One region of the Bradyrhizobium sp. USDA 4502 genome, then DNA from elsewhere that is predicted to be linked to it. Evidence: predicted binding sites of a transcription regulator. Region 1 holds the regulator's gene; the other holds the start of a gene.

Evidence for each region. The regulator PhoB, encoded in region 1, activates phosphate uptake and scavenging genes when phosphate is short. The targets are predictions, from matches to a motif close to TGTCATNNANCTGTCAT.
Region 2: ACVW1B_RS20915 (UDP-2,3-diacylglucosamine diphosphatase) is a predicted target of PhoB. The motif match lies at 3,845-3,861, and genes of this name have one in related genera.

The regions. Positions count from the first base shown of each region.
Region 1 covers NZ_JBSSGF010000001.1:6,749,552-6,756,738, forward strand. The annotation lists gene ACVW1B_RS31550 (aspartate aminotransferase family protein) at 1-424, opposite strand, end outside; gene ACVW1B_RS31555 (GcrA family cell cycle regulator) at 913-1,425, shown strand; gene ACVW1B_RS31560 (IS4 family transposase) at 1,681-2,784, shown strand; gene phoB (phosphate regulon transcriptional regulator PhoB) at 3,017-3,727, opposite strand; gene phoU (phosphate signaling complex protein PhoU) at 3,873-4,589, opposite strand; gene pstB (phosphate ABC transporter ATP-binding protein PstB) at 4,696-5,514, opposite strand; gene pstA (phosphate ABC transporter permease PstA) at 5,511-6,356, opposite strand; gene pstC (phosphate ABC transporter permease subunit PstC) at 6,361-7,187, opposite strand, start outside.
Region 2 covers NZ_JBSSGF010000001.1:4,480,338-4,487,524, reverse strand. The annotation lists gene ACVW1B_RS20945 (xanthine dehydrogenase family protein molybdopterin-binding subunit) at 1-33, shown strand, start outside; gene ACVW1B_RS20940 (c-type cytochrome) at 137-583, shown strand; gene ACVW1B_RS20935 (CHRD domain-containing protein) at 690-1,112, opposite strand; gene ACVW1B_RS20930 (c-type cytochrome) at 1,278-2,207, shown strand; gene ACVW1B_RS20925 (Lrp/AsnC ligand binding domain-containing protein) at 2,329-2,574, opposite strand; gene thiD (bifunctional hydroxymethylpyrimidine kinase/phosphomethylpyrimidine kinase) at 2,770-3,567, shown strand; gene ACVW1B_RS20915 (UDP-2,3-diacylglucosamine diphosphatase) at 3,885-4,697, shown strand; gene ACVW1B_RS20910 (glycosyltransferase family 4 protein) at 4,694-5,785, shown strand; gene ACVW1B_RS20905 (threonine/serine dehydratase) at 5,843-6,832, shown strand; gene ACVW1B_RS20900 (hypothetical protein) at 6,972-7,187, opposite strand, start outside.

The sequences.
Region 1 (7,187 bases):
CCAGCGTGCCCAGCGTGCGGCCGTGGAAGGCGCCCTCGAAGGTGATGATGCGGTAGCGCTCGCCATGGCCCTTGGAGAAGTGATAGTGGCGGACCAGCTTGATCACGCCCTCCATCGCTTCGGCGCCGGAATTGCAGAAGAACACGAAGTCGGCAAAGCTCTGCTCGCACAGCCGTGCGGCAAGCACCTCGCCGTCCGGGCTCTTGAACAGGTTCGACATGTGCCAGAGCTTGGTCGCCTGTTCCTGCAGCGCCTTGACCAGATGCGGATGCGCGTGCCCGAGCGCGTTGACCGCGACGCCCGAGGTGAAATCGAGATAGCGGTCGCCGTTGGTTGCGATCAGCCAGGCGCCCTCGCCGCGCTCGAAGCCGAGATCGACCCTGGCGAAGACGGGGAGCAGATGCGACGTGGCAGCGTTGGTCATGGCGATCACTGACGGTTTTTAAGCCGACAATTGCCGCTGCGCCTTGACGCCAGCGCAGCAACGGCCAGCTTCGGAAAACAAAACGGCCGCCTTTGCGGGCGGCACGTGGCGGGCATTCTATGCTGCGGTCGGTAAGTGTCAATCGCCACGAAGTGGCCTTCCTGCAATGCGAAACGAGCGCAATCTGGAGCATTCCGGTGCGGTGGAAAAGCCTCATGGCAATGCTTAACTGTGTGGGAACATGTGGACGCACGGCCGCGGACTCTTGCGCCAGAGTCACGCCATATTGTAGCGTTTGGCCTGTCGGGTACGACATCTCGTGCGGCGGTACTGGACCCTCTAAGTAGCCTTTGTGTCTCGCGTAAACGTTCGGGCGCAACACCGTGCCCGGCGAGGGCTAAGGGATTCTGGCCGCAGGGATATTTGTCCAGATTGGCTCGCAGCGCCGCTCCAATGATTGGCCGGCGCTACGCGAAGGGAAGAATGCGATGACTGTATTGACCTGGTCCGACGATCGCGTCGAGCAGCTGAAGAAACTCTGGGAGTCCGGCCTGTCGGCCAGCCAGATCGCGGCGGAACTTGGCAATGTGACGCGAAACGCCGTGATCGGCAAAGTGCATCGGCTCGGCCTCTCCGGCCGCGCCAAGGCACCCTCCACGGCCGCGCCGCGGCAGCGCAAGGCTCGCCCGGCCCAGCACATGATGCGGGTGGCGCGTCCGGTCTCTCGCGGCAACACCGCGCTGGCGCACGCCTTCGAGGTCGAGATGGAGCCCGATCCGATCTCCTACGACAATGTGGTGCCGATGAGCCAGCGGCTCTCGCTGCTGGAGCTCAACGAGGCCACCTGTCATTGGCCGGTCGGCGATCCCTCGAGCCCGGAATTCTTCTTCTGCGGCGGCAAGGCGCTCGCCGGCCTGCCCTATTGCGCGCATCACTCGCGCGTCGCCTACCAGCCCGCCGCCGATCGCCGCCGGCCGTCGGCGAAACCGCAGATCAAGTGAGCACTCGGGAAAACGACGGAAGACCTCAAAAACAAATCCCCGCGAAAGCGGGGATTTTTTTGTGTGATGCGTAGCCCATTACATCACCGGCGTCGTCCCGGCGAAAGCCGGGACCCATAACCACTAATGCGTGTTGTTAGAAAGCCGTCTGGCCGCGTGCCGATTGCACTGGCCGCGGCGTATGGGTCCTGGCTTTCGCCCATAGGCGCTAAAATAGGATTTGCGCCTTGGATTCGCTTGTGATTCCAAGATGGAATGGCACACGAATCGCTTGTGAACAAAGATTGGGCGCGCGTTGTCGCCCGACTTGGCGGAGCCGAGGCTCTGAACATTAGCGCGCGCAAGACGAAGGCGTTTGTCCGTCCGCGGGAGATCAGCAATGCGGTCGACTTGCTGCGCCTGATCTTGGCTTATTGCCTTGGTGAGAAAGGGCTGCGGTTGACGGCGGCATGGGCCACGTCGGTTGGGCTTGTCGATATCTCCAACGTGGCTCTGTTGTATCGCTTACGTCAGTGCGGAGATTGGCTGGCAATCTTGGTCGAGCAGGCGCTTGCCGCCGCGGCGCCGAAGGCGAGCCGCGGTCGTCTGATCCGTATTGTTGACGCCACGACGGTCCCCAAGGCTGGGACGAGCGGCAGGAACAAGAACGCAGTGTGGCGTATCCATAGCGCGTTCGATCTTCCGCAGGAGCGCTTTGGTCACTTCGAACTGACCGATCAGCGAGCGGGCGAGACGCTGGATCGGATACCGGCGGTTGCCGGTGAGATCCGTCTTGCCGATCGCGCCTATCTGCAACCGGAGCGCATGGCGCATCTCGTCGATGCCGATGCGGACTTCGTGATCCGGGCCGGCTGGAAGAGCGCGCGCTGGCTCGATGCCGAAGGTAATCTTGTTGACCTCACTGCCGAACTGCGCAACGCCTCGGCGCGTGGCCTGATCGATCGGCCGATTTGGATAAAGCGCAAGTCAGGTGCGCCGCCGCTCGCAGTGCGTCTGGTTGCCGCGAAGAAGCCGGCGCAAGCTGCTGCGGCTGCGCGACGCAAGGCGCGCCGGACTGCACAAAAGGGAGGTCATCAGCTCTCCAGGCAAACACTTGACGCCGCAGATTGGGTGATCCTGGTGACCTCACTCAGGCCAGAGGACTTCACGACTGCAGATATCCTCGCCCTCTATCGGCTGCGATGGCGCATTGAGCTCGGCTTCAAGCGGCTGAAAAGCCTGATTGGCCTGAAGGGACCTCCCGGAACCGACGAGCGGTCCGCCAGACCCCATATCCTCGCTCATCTGCTGATCATTCTATTGCTCGAGCCGCTCGTCGACGAACTCGAAGACTCTCCCCGCTTGGCCGACGCCGCCTGACCCACCCAGTGACGTGGCGTCTGCTGCGCCAGCTCGTAGCTTCGCTACGGCAAGCGATCATTCCACAGCCCGCAATCGCTCTACTCTGCAGAGCCAGTCACGCTCTCCGGCGACATCTACGCGAGCCACCCAGACATAAGCGCCACTATCAGACTATGATCAAACTATCTTAGCGCCTATGGGCTTGCGCCGGGACGACGCCGTGTTGCGGTTTATGAATGCCGCATGGCCGTTACGGCTGTGGCTCGGCCTTGGCAAAGCGGTCGTCGAGCGCGTAGCCGGCGCCGCGCACGGTGCGGATCGGATCCTGCTCGCGGCCCGGATTGAGCAGCTTGCGCAGGCGGCCGATATGCACGTCGACGGTGCGCTCATCGATGTAGATGTCGCGGCCCCAGACGCTGTCGAGCAGTTGCTCGCGGCTGAACACGCGGCCGGGATGCTCGAGGAAGAATTCGAGCAGGCGATACTCGGTCGGCCCGAGATCGATCGGACGGCCCGAGCGCGCCACGCGGCGCTTCTCGCGGTCGAGCTCGATGTCGCCATAGGTCAGCACGGTCGCAAGCCGCTCCGGGCTGGCGCGGCGCAAGAGGCCCTTCACCCGCGCCAGCAGCTCCGGCACCGAGAACGGCTTGACGATGTAATCGTCCGCGCCGGTGGCAAGCCCGCGCACGCGCTCGCTTTCCTCGCCGCGCGCGGTCAGCATGATGATCGGAAGCTGCTTGGTCTCGGGCCGCGCCCGCAGGCGGCGGCACAGTTCGATGCCGGACAGGCCCGGCAGCATCCAGTCCAGCACCACGAGGTCGGGAACGCGCTCCTTCAGCCGTGTATCCGCATCGTCGCCGCGCCCCACCGTCTCGACATCGTAGCCTTCCGCATCGAGATTGTAGCGCAACAGCGTCGTCAGCGCTTCCTCGTCTTCGACTACCAGAATGCGTGCGCTCATCGGTCTAAGTTCTTTCTCTGTGGTGATCCGTTGCCCAGACGCAAACCGAAACGCTTACTTCCTTGAGCATAGTCCCCGCGGAAACGATTTGTCGCGAGGATCATCCAGTTTCGCTCTTGCCGGTTCCGTGCTTGCCGATCATGCCTCAGTTGCCCGGCACCGTGGTGGCAAAAGTGGTCATGTCCCCCTTCGGGCGCTTGTCGGTGATCTGCTGGCCCTCGATCATGTAGAACACGGTCTCGGCGATATTGGTGGCGTGATCGCCGATCCGCTCGATGTTCTTGGCGCAGAACATCAGATGGATGCAGAACGAGATGTTGCGCGGATCTTCCATCATGTAGGTGAGCAGTTCGCGGAACAGCGAGGTGCAGATCGCATCGACCTCCTCGTCGCCCTTCCAGACGTTCATCGCCGCCGGCAGGTCGTGCGCGGCATAGGCGTCGAGCACCGACTTGACCTGCGACAGCACGAGGTCGGTCATGTGCTCGAGGCCGCGGATCAGCTTCAGCGGCTGGAAATCGCTCTCCAGCGCCGCGACGCGCTTGCCCATGTTCTTGGCGAGGTCGCCGATCCGCTCGAGATCGGTGGCGACGCGCATCGCGCTGACGATCTCACGCAGGTCGATCGCCATCGGCTGGCGGCGCGCGATCGTCAGCACCGCGCGCTCTTCGATGTTGCGCTGCAGATTGTCGATCTCGATGTCGGCGGCGACCACGCGCTTGCCGAGCGCGACGTCGCGACGGATCAGCGCGTCGACCGACTCGGTAATCATTCGTTCGACCAGGCCGCCCATCTCGGCGACCAGGCGGGTCAACTCCTGCAGGTCGCTGTCGAATGCCTTGGCGGTATGTTCAGAAGCCATCGCTTGTCTCCCTCAACCATGATCCCGGGGATCATGGCTTCGTGTCCTGAATTTTAGCATGACCTGATCGGAAAACCGGTTTCCACTTTTCCGGATCATGCGCCGGTCAACCGAACCGGCCGGTGATGTAGTCCTGGGTGCGCCGATCGCTCGGTGAGGTGAAGATCTTGTTGGTGTCGTCGAACTCGATCAGCTCGCCGAGATACATGAAGGCGGTCTTGTCGGAGACGCGCGCCGCCTGCTGCATGTTGTGGGTGACGATCGCGATCGTGTAGTCCTCGGAGAGCTCCTGGATCAGTTCCTCGACCTTGGCGGTCGAGATCGGGTCGAGCGCCGAGCACGGCTCGTCGAACAGGATCACCTCGGGGCGCACCGCCACGGTGCGCGCGATGCACAGGCGCTGCTGCTGGCCGCCGGAGAGCGACAGGCCGGAGGCGTTCAGCTTGTCCTTGACCTCGTTCCACAGCGCGCCGCCGCGCAGCGCCTTCTCGACCCGGTCGTCCATCTCGGACTTCGAGATCTTCTCGTAGAGGCGGATGCCGAAGGCGATGTTCTCGTAGATCGTCATCGGGAACGGCGTCGGCTTCTGGAACACCATGCCGACCCGCGCGCGCAGCAAGTTGAGGTCGAGCTTGGGGTCGAGAATGTTGGTCTGGTCCAGCATCAGCTGGCCGACCGCGCGCTGGCCCGGATACAGGTCGTACATCCGGTTGAAGATGCGCAGCAGGGTCGACTTGCCGCAGCCGGACGGGCCGATGAACGCCGTGACGCGGTTGGTGCCGAGCGTCAGGTTGATGTTCTTCAGCGCGTGGTGCTCGCCGTAATAGAAGTTGAGGTTGCGCACCGTGACTTTCGGCGGCGCTTCCGGCAGCGGAACCTGGGGAATGTGGCCTGCGGCAGTCGTGGAGACGGAAAGCTCGGTCATTTTGCGGCCCTTTCGGCACCAAGGATACGCGCGCCGATATTCAACGCGAGCACGGTGAATGTGATGAGCAGCGCGCCGCTCCACGCCAGCTCTTTCCAGTAGGCGTAGGGGCTCTGCACGAAGTTGTTGATGGTCACTGGCAGGTTGGCCATCGTCTTGGTCAGATCCAGGCTGAAGAACTGGTTCGACAGCGCGGTGAACAGCAGCGGCGCGGTCTCGCCGGCGACGCGGGCGGTCGCCAGCAGCACACCGGTGATCAGACCCGATCGCGCGGCACGATAAGCGATCCGCTTGATCACCAGCGAACGCGGCAGGCCGAGCGCGGAGGCGGCCTCGCGCAGCGGATTGGGCACCAAGAGCAGCATGTCCTCGGTGGTACGCAGCACGACCGGGATCACGATCACCGCGAGCGCAAGACTGCCTGCGATCGCTGAGAAGCCGCGCATCGGCACCACCACCGCACCATAGATGAACAGGCCGATGATGATCGAGGGCGCGCTGAGCAGGATGTCGTTGATGAAGCGGATCACCGAGGTCAGCTTGTCGTGCTTGCCGTATTCGGCGAGGTAGGTGCCGGCGAACAGGCCAAGCGGCGCGCCGATGCCGACGCCGATCACGGTCATGATGACCGAGCCGACGATGGCGTTGAGCAGGCCGCCTTCGGTCGAGCCGGGCGGCGGCGTGTTCTGGGTGAACAGCTGCACGCTGAGGCCGGCAAGGCCGTTATAGAGCAGCGTGATCAGGATCAGCGCCAGCCAGGTGACGCCGAACAGCGCCGCACCGACACAGAGTGCGCGGATGACGATGTCGCTGCGGCGGCGGGATTTGTAGATCGGGTTCATGGCGTTACTTCCCCGCCTTCTTTTCAAGCCGCATCAGCATCAGCCGCGCGCCGGCGAGCACGAAGAAGGTCAGCACGAACAGCAGCAGGCCGAGCAGGATCAGGCCGGACTGGTGCAGGCCGTCGCTCTCGGCGAATTCGCTGGCGATCGCCGCCGAGATCGTGGTGCCCGGCGCGAAGATCGACGACGAGATCCGGAACGAGTTGCCGATGATGAAGGTCACCGCCATGGTCTCGCCGAGGGCGCGGCCGAGCGCCAGCATGATGCCGCCGATCACGCCGACGCGGGTGTAGGGGATCACGACGCTGCGAACGACTTCCCAGGTGGTGCAGCCCATGCCGTAGGCGGCCTCTTTCAGCACCGGCGGCACGGTCTTGAACACGTCGACCGAGATCGCGGTGATGAAGGGCAGCACCATGATCGCAAGGATCAGCGCGGCGTTGAACAGGCTGAGATAGGACGGCGGGCCTGCGAACACCGCGCCCAGCACCGGGACGCCCTCGAAGATCCGGATCATGAAGGGCTGGAACGTGTTGGCCAGGAACGGGCCGAGCACGAAGAAGCCCCACATGCCGTAGATGATCGAGGGGATGCCGGCGAGCAGCTCGATCGCGATGCCGATCGGGCGGCGCAGCACTTGCGGGCAGAGCTCGGTGAGGAACACGGCGATGCCGATGCCGACCGGAATGGCGATCAGCATCGCGATGACCGAGGTAATCAGCGTGCCGTAGATCGGGCCGAGCGCGCCGAGCACCGGCGGATCGGCCGAGGGCGCCCAGCGCTGCGTCCACAGGAAGGCGAAGCCGTATTCCTTCATCGCCGGCCAGGCGC
Region 2 (7,187 bases), 2.3 Mb from region 1:
ATCCGCGAGGCGCAGCGCCGCCATAATCTCTGATAAATTGTCGCAGGCGGAATGAAGATTCCGCCTGCGGTGTTTTGCAAACCAGGCCGGCCGCAGATCGCGGACCGGGACAGAGCGGAATTGAGGGGTTTTGCCGATGAAGCGGATTGTCGTCGTTGCTGCGGTGCTGGCGTTCGGTGCCGGTGCAGTCGTTGCACAGCAGGATCAAGTCAAGAAGACCCAGGCCATGATGAAGGACAATGGCAAGAATGCGGGTGCGCTGTCGGCGATCATCAAGGGCGAAAAGCCCTACGACCAGGCGACCGTCAATGCCGCGCTGGCCCAGTTCGAGGATACCGCCAAGCAGCTTCCGACGCTGTTCCCCGAGAGCATGAAAGGCGTCAAGCTGGAAGGCGATTACGCCCCTTCGCCGAAAATCTGGGAAGACAAGGCGGGCTTCGCGCAGCAGTCCGCGAGCTTCGCGAAGGTCGTCACCGATGCCAAGGGCAAGATCAAGGACGTCGATACGCTGAAGGCCGAGCTGGGCGTGATCGGCAAGCAGTGCGGCGGCTGCCACGAGACCTATCGCGTCAAGAAGGGCTGATCGCCATTCCATCAACGAAAAGGGCGGACGCTTTAGGGCGTCCGCCCTTTTTTGTGTCGGCCGTTTCTTGTTGGCGTTGCGTCGCGAACGATTACTTCGTCACTTGTTATTTGGTCACCTGGCCGCGGATCTCGCCGCCCGGATTGGCCGCAGTGTGAACGTTGACATAGTACTTGCCGGCGAGCAGATCGGCGGCCTGCGCGTCGGTCAGCGTGGCGCTGCCTTCGACCGGGCTCGACGTCGCGTTCGGGATCGCGACTGCGACACCGGAATTCTTGCCGGCCTCGGCGGGGCCGTGGAAATGCGCGGCAGTGGCCGGACCCGAGAGGCCGGAATAGGTCAGCTTCCAGCTCAGCTTCTTGCTGGCGGCATCGTAGTCGATGTCGGCGGTGCCGGTGGCGGTGCTGGTATTCGGCGGCACTTCGCTCTTGCTATCCAGCTTCGCCGTGAACTTCTCGGCAAAGGCCGGACCGGCGAAGGCGATGGCGGCGCCGAGCGTCAGCGTGGCAAGCAAGGTCTTGTTCGACATGGTTCTCTCCCCTTTGACGGCACAGGATGGTTGCAATCTTCAAACAGCAGCTTTTCGGATTTATTCCCCAAATGATCGTGGGTGCGGCAAATTTGATGCGAGCTTGTCCGACTGGTTGCCATCATACTGGTCCATGAACTGACGCGACCAATGACGGATCGGTGAATGCTGCGACGAATTTTCCTCCTGGCGATTCTGGCCGGCGTAATCGGCTTTGGCGTGTTCTGGTGGCTGACGATCCCCGCGACCGTTGCCGCCGACGCGCTGCCTGCCTATCAGCCTGACCTGGCCAACGGCCTCACAACGTTCAATGCCGGGGGATGTTCCTCCTGCCATGCCGTGCCGAAGCAGGACGACCGCACGAGGCTCGGCGGCGGGCTCGCGATCACCTCGCCGTTCGGTACCTTCTATGCGCCGAACATCTCGCCCGACCCGAACGACGGCATCGGCCGCTGGAGCGAGGCCGATTTCGTCACCGCAGTCATGAAGGGCACTTCGCCATCGGGCGCGCACTATTTCCCGGCGTTTCCGTACCCGTCCTATCAGCACGCCAAGGTCAGCGATGTGCGCGACCTGTTCGCCTATCTGAAGACCTTGCCGCCGGTCGCCGGCAAGGTGCGCGACCACGATTTGCCGTTTCCGTTCAACATCAGGCGCAACGTCGGGGTCTGGAAATTCCTGTTCATGAACGGCAAGCCGTTCATCGCGGATGCAAGCCGCTCGGCGCATTGGTACCGCGGCGCCTATCTCGTCAACAGCTTCGGCCATTGCGCCGAGTGCCACAGCCCGCGCAACGTCCTCGGCGGCATCGTCACCGCGCAGCGCTTCGCCGGTGGTCCGAATCCGGAGGGCGAAGGCTGGGTGCCCAACATCACGCCGAGGGGGATCTCGGACTGGAGTGTGAAGGATATCGCCTATTTTCTCGAGAGCGGCCAGATGCCGGACGGCGATAGCGCCGGTGGGTCGATGGTGCGCGTGATCCGCAACACCTCGCAACTGTCGTCGTCCGACCGCGACGCGATCGCCGAGTACATCAAGTCGCTGCCGCCGGTCGAGGGACCGCCGAAGCCGGTCAAGAAGGAGAAGGAATCGTAAAGCGGGATGGGTTTGGTTGAATCGGCTCGCCGCGGTTTCGGTTCACCTCTCCCAAGGGAGAGGTGAACTTTCGACGCCGTTCAAGCTCGACCTAATCTCATCATGCTCTCGCGGGCGCGTCCTACTTCGCGCCGAACGCCTTGAAGGTGATGATCGTGAGGGTGTCCTGGATGCCCGGGATCACCTGAACCTTCTCGTTGATGAAATGGCCGATGTCGGTGTCGTGGTCGACGTAGAACTTGACCAGGAGGTCGTAGTTGCCCGCGGTGGAATAGATCTCGGACGCAATCTCGGCCTCCGCCAGCGCGTTGGCGACGGTGTAGGACTGGCCGAGCTTGCATTTGATCTGGACGAAGAAAGGAACCATCAAAGTCGTCTCCGGGGATTTCCGCGACTATAGGCCCAAAACGGGCGGCCAAGGCAAGGGGGCGAGGCAAGGGGTCAAGGCGAGGCCAACTTGCGGTAAAGTCAGGCGAACTTGCTGCCGATCGGCGGCCGGGCTAGGACAGGCCATGGTCTTGTTCGTGATGGTCTCATTCGTATCAACCACTGGCGCTGCAAGATGACGCCGGTCGCGCTCACCATTGCCGGCTCGGACTCCTCGGGCGGGGCGGGCATCCAGGCCGACCTCAAGAGCTTTGCCGCGCTCGGGGTCTATGGCGCCTCCGCGATCACGGCGCTGACCGCGCAGAACACCACGGGGGTCAGCGGCATCCATCCGGTGCCCGCGTCATTCGTCACCGCCCAGATTGATGCGGTGTTCTCCGACCTCGAGGTCGGCGCGGTCAAGATCGGCATGGTGGCGCAGGCCGACACGATCGCTGCGATCGCCGATGGGCTGAGGCGCTGGGCGCCGCGCCATGTCGTGCTCGATCCGGTGATGGTCGCTACCTCGGGTGATCGGCTGCTTGCCGCCGAGGCGGTCGACGCGCTGAAGGTCCTGCTGTTTCCGCTGGCCTCGCTGATCACGCCGAACCTGCCGGAAGCGGCGGCGCTCTTGAACGAGCCGGTCGCCTCAAGCGAGGCCGACGTCGAGCGACAAGGCAGGCGATTGCTGGCGATGGGATGTCGCGCGGTGCTGGTCAAGGGCGGCCACGGCCACGGCGCCGAGAGCATCGACTATCTGATCGACGCCGAGCGCAGCATCGCGCTGGCTGCGCCGCGGATTGCGACCGCGAATACGCATGGCACCGGCTGCTCGCTGTCCTCGGCAATCGCAGCAGGGCTCGCGAAGGGCGAGAGCATGGAGACCTCCGTGCGCAACGCCAAGGCCTGGATCACCGAAGCAATCGCCGAAGCCGATCGCTTCGCCGTCGGACACGGTCACGGACCGGTGCATCACTTCCACAAGTACTATTGACGCTAGTAGCCTCGTAGCCCGGATGTAGCGCAGCGCAATCCGGGGCGCTCCATCCGCTGATGCGACACCCGGATTGCGCTTCGCTGCATCCGGGCTACGTTCTTCGCTGCTTCGGCTGCGCGCAGGTTCCGCCGCAATATGTTGGCAACACAACGCCTCTTCCACACAGCCTCGACCGCCGATGTCGCCAGATTGTCGCACGCTGCTGTTATCCGCAGGGAAGGGGGCGTGCTGCTGATTCTCGTTAACTGTTTGTGGGGCCTTGGGTCGCGGGGGTCGTCATCGCCTTGTCACAGGAATCTGTTAGGTGCACAGGCATGGGAAGTGACTCCTTGAGTGAAGAAAGTCCCGAGCGGCACTTTCGCACTTTGTTTATCTCCGATGTCCATCTCGGAGCCCGCGGTTCGCAAGCCGACCGCCTGCTGGACTTCCTCCGCGCTCACGATGCCGACACGATCTACCTCGTTGGTGATATCGTCGACGGCTGGGCGCTGAAGTCGAACTGGTACTGGCCGCAGACCCATAACGATTTCGTGCAGAAGATGCTGCGCAAGGCGCGCAAGGGCGCCAAGGTGATCTACGTCCCGGGCAACCACGACGAGTTCCTGCGCAAATATTACGGCACGCATTTCGGCGGCATCGACGTGGTGGAGAACACCGTTCACACCGGCGCCGACGGCAAGCGCTACCTCGTGATCCACGGCGACATTTTCGATCTCGTGGTGCAGAACGCGCGCTGGCTCGCCCATCTCGGCGACAAGGCCTACGATTTCGCGATCCAGATGAATCGCTTCGTCAACTTCTTCCGCAAGATGTTCGGCGTGCCGTACTGGTCGCTGTCGCAATGGGCCAAGCTGAAGGTCAAGAAGGCGGTGAACTATATCGGCGCGTTCGAGGCGACGCTCGCCGGCGAGGCGCGGCGCCACGGCTGCGACGGCGTGATCTGCGGCCACATCCACTACGCGACGATCCATGACGAGCACGGCATCCGCTACATGAATTGCGGCGACTGGGTGGAGAGCTGCACCGCGCTCGCCGAGCATGAGGACGGCCATTTCGAGATCATCACCTGGACCGACCCGGTGCGCCGGATCGCGCCAGTTCCGCGAGTGACGGCACGCGCTGCATGACGCATATCCTGGTCGCGACCGATGCGTGGCATCCCCAGGTCAACGGGGTTGTCCGCACGCTGACCATGATGGCACCGGCGGCGAAATCGCTCGGCGTCGAGGTGAGCTTTCTCACGCCGGACGAATTCCGCACCTTCGCGATGCCGAGCTACCGCGATCTCCGGCTGGCGCTGCCGTACCGGGCGAAGGTCGCAAGTCTGATCGAGGCGGCGCGGCCCGACAGCATCCATATCGCGACCGAGGGCCCGATCGGGCTTGCGGTTCGCCGCTACTGCCGCAAGCGCGGCCTGCCGTTCACGACGAGCTTCCACACCCGCTTCCCCGAATACGTCTCGGCGCGGACGCCCGTCCCGGAAGCCTGGGTGTGGCGGGCGCTGCGCTGGTTCCACAGGCCGAGCCGGGCGGTGATGGCGGCGACCCCGGCGCTGGCGGCCGAGTTGCGTCAACGCGGCTTCCGCAACGTGGTGTTGTGGTCGCGCGGCGTCGATACCTCACTGTTCCATCCGCGCGACGTCGATCTCTGCCTGCCGCAGCCGGTCTATCTCAGCGTCGGCCGGGTGGCGGTGGAAAAGAACCTCGAGGCGTTCCTCGATCTCGATCTGCCCGGCACCAAGGTCGTGGTCGGCGACGGCCCGGCGCGGGCGGCGCTGGAGCGGAAATATCCGGACGCCGTGTTCCTCGGTGCTCGTCATGGGGAAGAATTGGCTGAGATCTACGCCGCGGCCGATGTGTTCGTTTTCCCGAGCCGTACCGATACGTTTGGTCTGGTGCTGCTTGAAGCATTGGCGAGCGGCCTGCCGGTTGCCGCTTTTCCGGTCACCGGTCCCCGCGACGTGATCGGCGCGGCGCCGGTCGGCGTGCTCGACGAGGATCTGCGCCATGCCTGCCTGGAGGCGCTCAGCATCCCGCGGCAGGCCTGCGTCGATTTTGCCGCGCTCCACACCTGGCAGGCGTCGGCCCGGGTGTTCATCGATCGCTGCATGAACGTCCGCCCCGCGCCGCCGGACGGCGAGGGGGAGGCGCTCGAATTCGGTGCCGAGGAGCACCATTTTGTGGCCCTGCCGGCCAGCCAGCCGATCTCGCACTAGACAAACTCACGCTAAATCGTCTTGCCGGGCTGCGCCCCGCCGCGATACAAATCGCGAATGACGGACACCGTTCTCAATCCACCCGTCGCTGCCGCGGACATCGATGCCGCCGCAAGGGTGGTCGCGCCGTTCGCGGTGCGCACGCCGCTCCTGACCTTCCCCGTTCTCAACGAACGCGTCGGCAGCCAGGTTTTCCTCAAGCCCGAAATGCTGCAGCGGACCGGATCGTTCAAGTTTCGCGGCGCTTTCAACAAGCTCGCCTCGATCCCGCAGGACAAGCGGAGCGGCGGCGTCGTCGCGTTCTCCTCGGGCAACCACGCCCAGGGCGTCGCCGCGGCGGCCAAGATCCTCAACATGCAGGCGACCATCGTGATGCCCGCGGACTCGCCGATCACCAAGCGCGAGCGCACCAAATCCTATGGCGCCGAAGTCGTGCTCTACGACCGCGATCGCGACGACCGCGAGGCGATCGCCAACGGCATTGCCGGCAAGCGCGGCGCGACCTTGGTGCGCCCCTACGACGATCCCTTCGTGATCGCGGGCCAGGGCACCGCCGGCCGCGAGATCGCCGAGGACATGGCTGCGCTCGGACTGACGCCCGACATCGTGGTCGCGCCGGCTTCGGGTGGCGGATTGATCGCGGGCGTTGCGACCGCGGTGAAGGCGAAATATCCGCAGGCCCAGGTGATCGTCGCCGAGCCCGCGGGCTATGACGATCATGCCCTTTCGCTCAAGGTCGGCCATCGCGAGGCGCATGCGGTTGCGCCGCGCACCATCTGCGATGCGCTGATGGCGATGATGCCGGGCGAACTGACCTTCGCCATCAACAGCAAGCTGCTCGCGAATGGCGTCAGCGCCTCCGACGACGAGGTCGGCGCCGCCGTCGCCTTTGCCTACCGCGAGCTCAAGCTCGTGGTCGAGCCCGGCGGCGCGGTCGGACTCGCGGCGCTGCTCGCCGGGCGGATCGATGCCAAGGGCAAGAACGTCGTCATCGTGCTGTCGGGCGGCAATGTCGACGCCGACCTGTTCGCGAAACTGGTTGCCTGACACCGGGTTAGGCACAGATGCTGCCGCGGTACATGAGCTGGTTCACGTGCGTGCGCAGGTCCATGGGACATGAATGCTTCGCGCGCCAGTCGTCGTGCGCGGGTCAAGCCCGGCAATGACAGGATATGAACAGTCGAGGTTACGAGAAGAACGCGATCTTCTCAGCCTGGCTCATGCGGCGGATCGGCGCGAGTGGATCGTTGGCCGCGACGCTTGGCCTTTTCAGCAGGCCGCTGGCGATGATGGTCGAACCGAGTGAGATCTCTGCTGCGGGAGCAGGGGCAGGCTCAACGGCGGGCCGGAGAGGCGGCGGCATCACCAGAGTTTCGGCAATCGGCGCCACAGCCACCGGCGG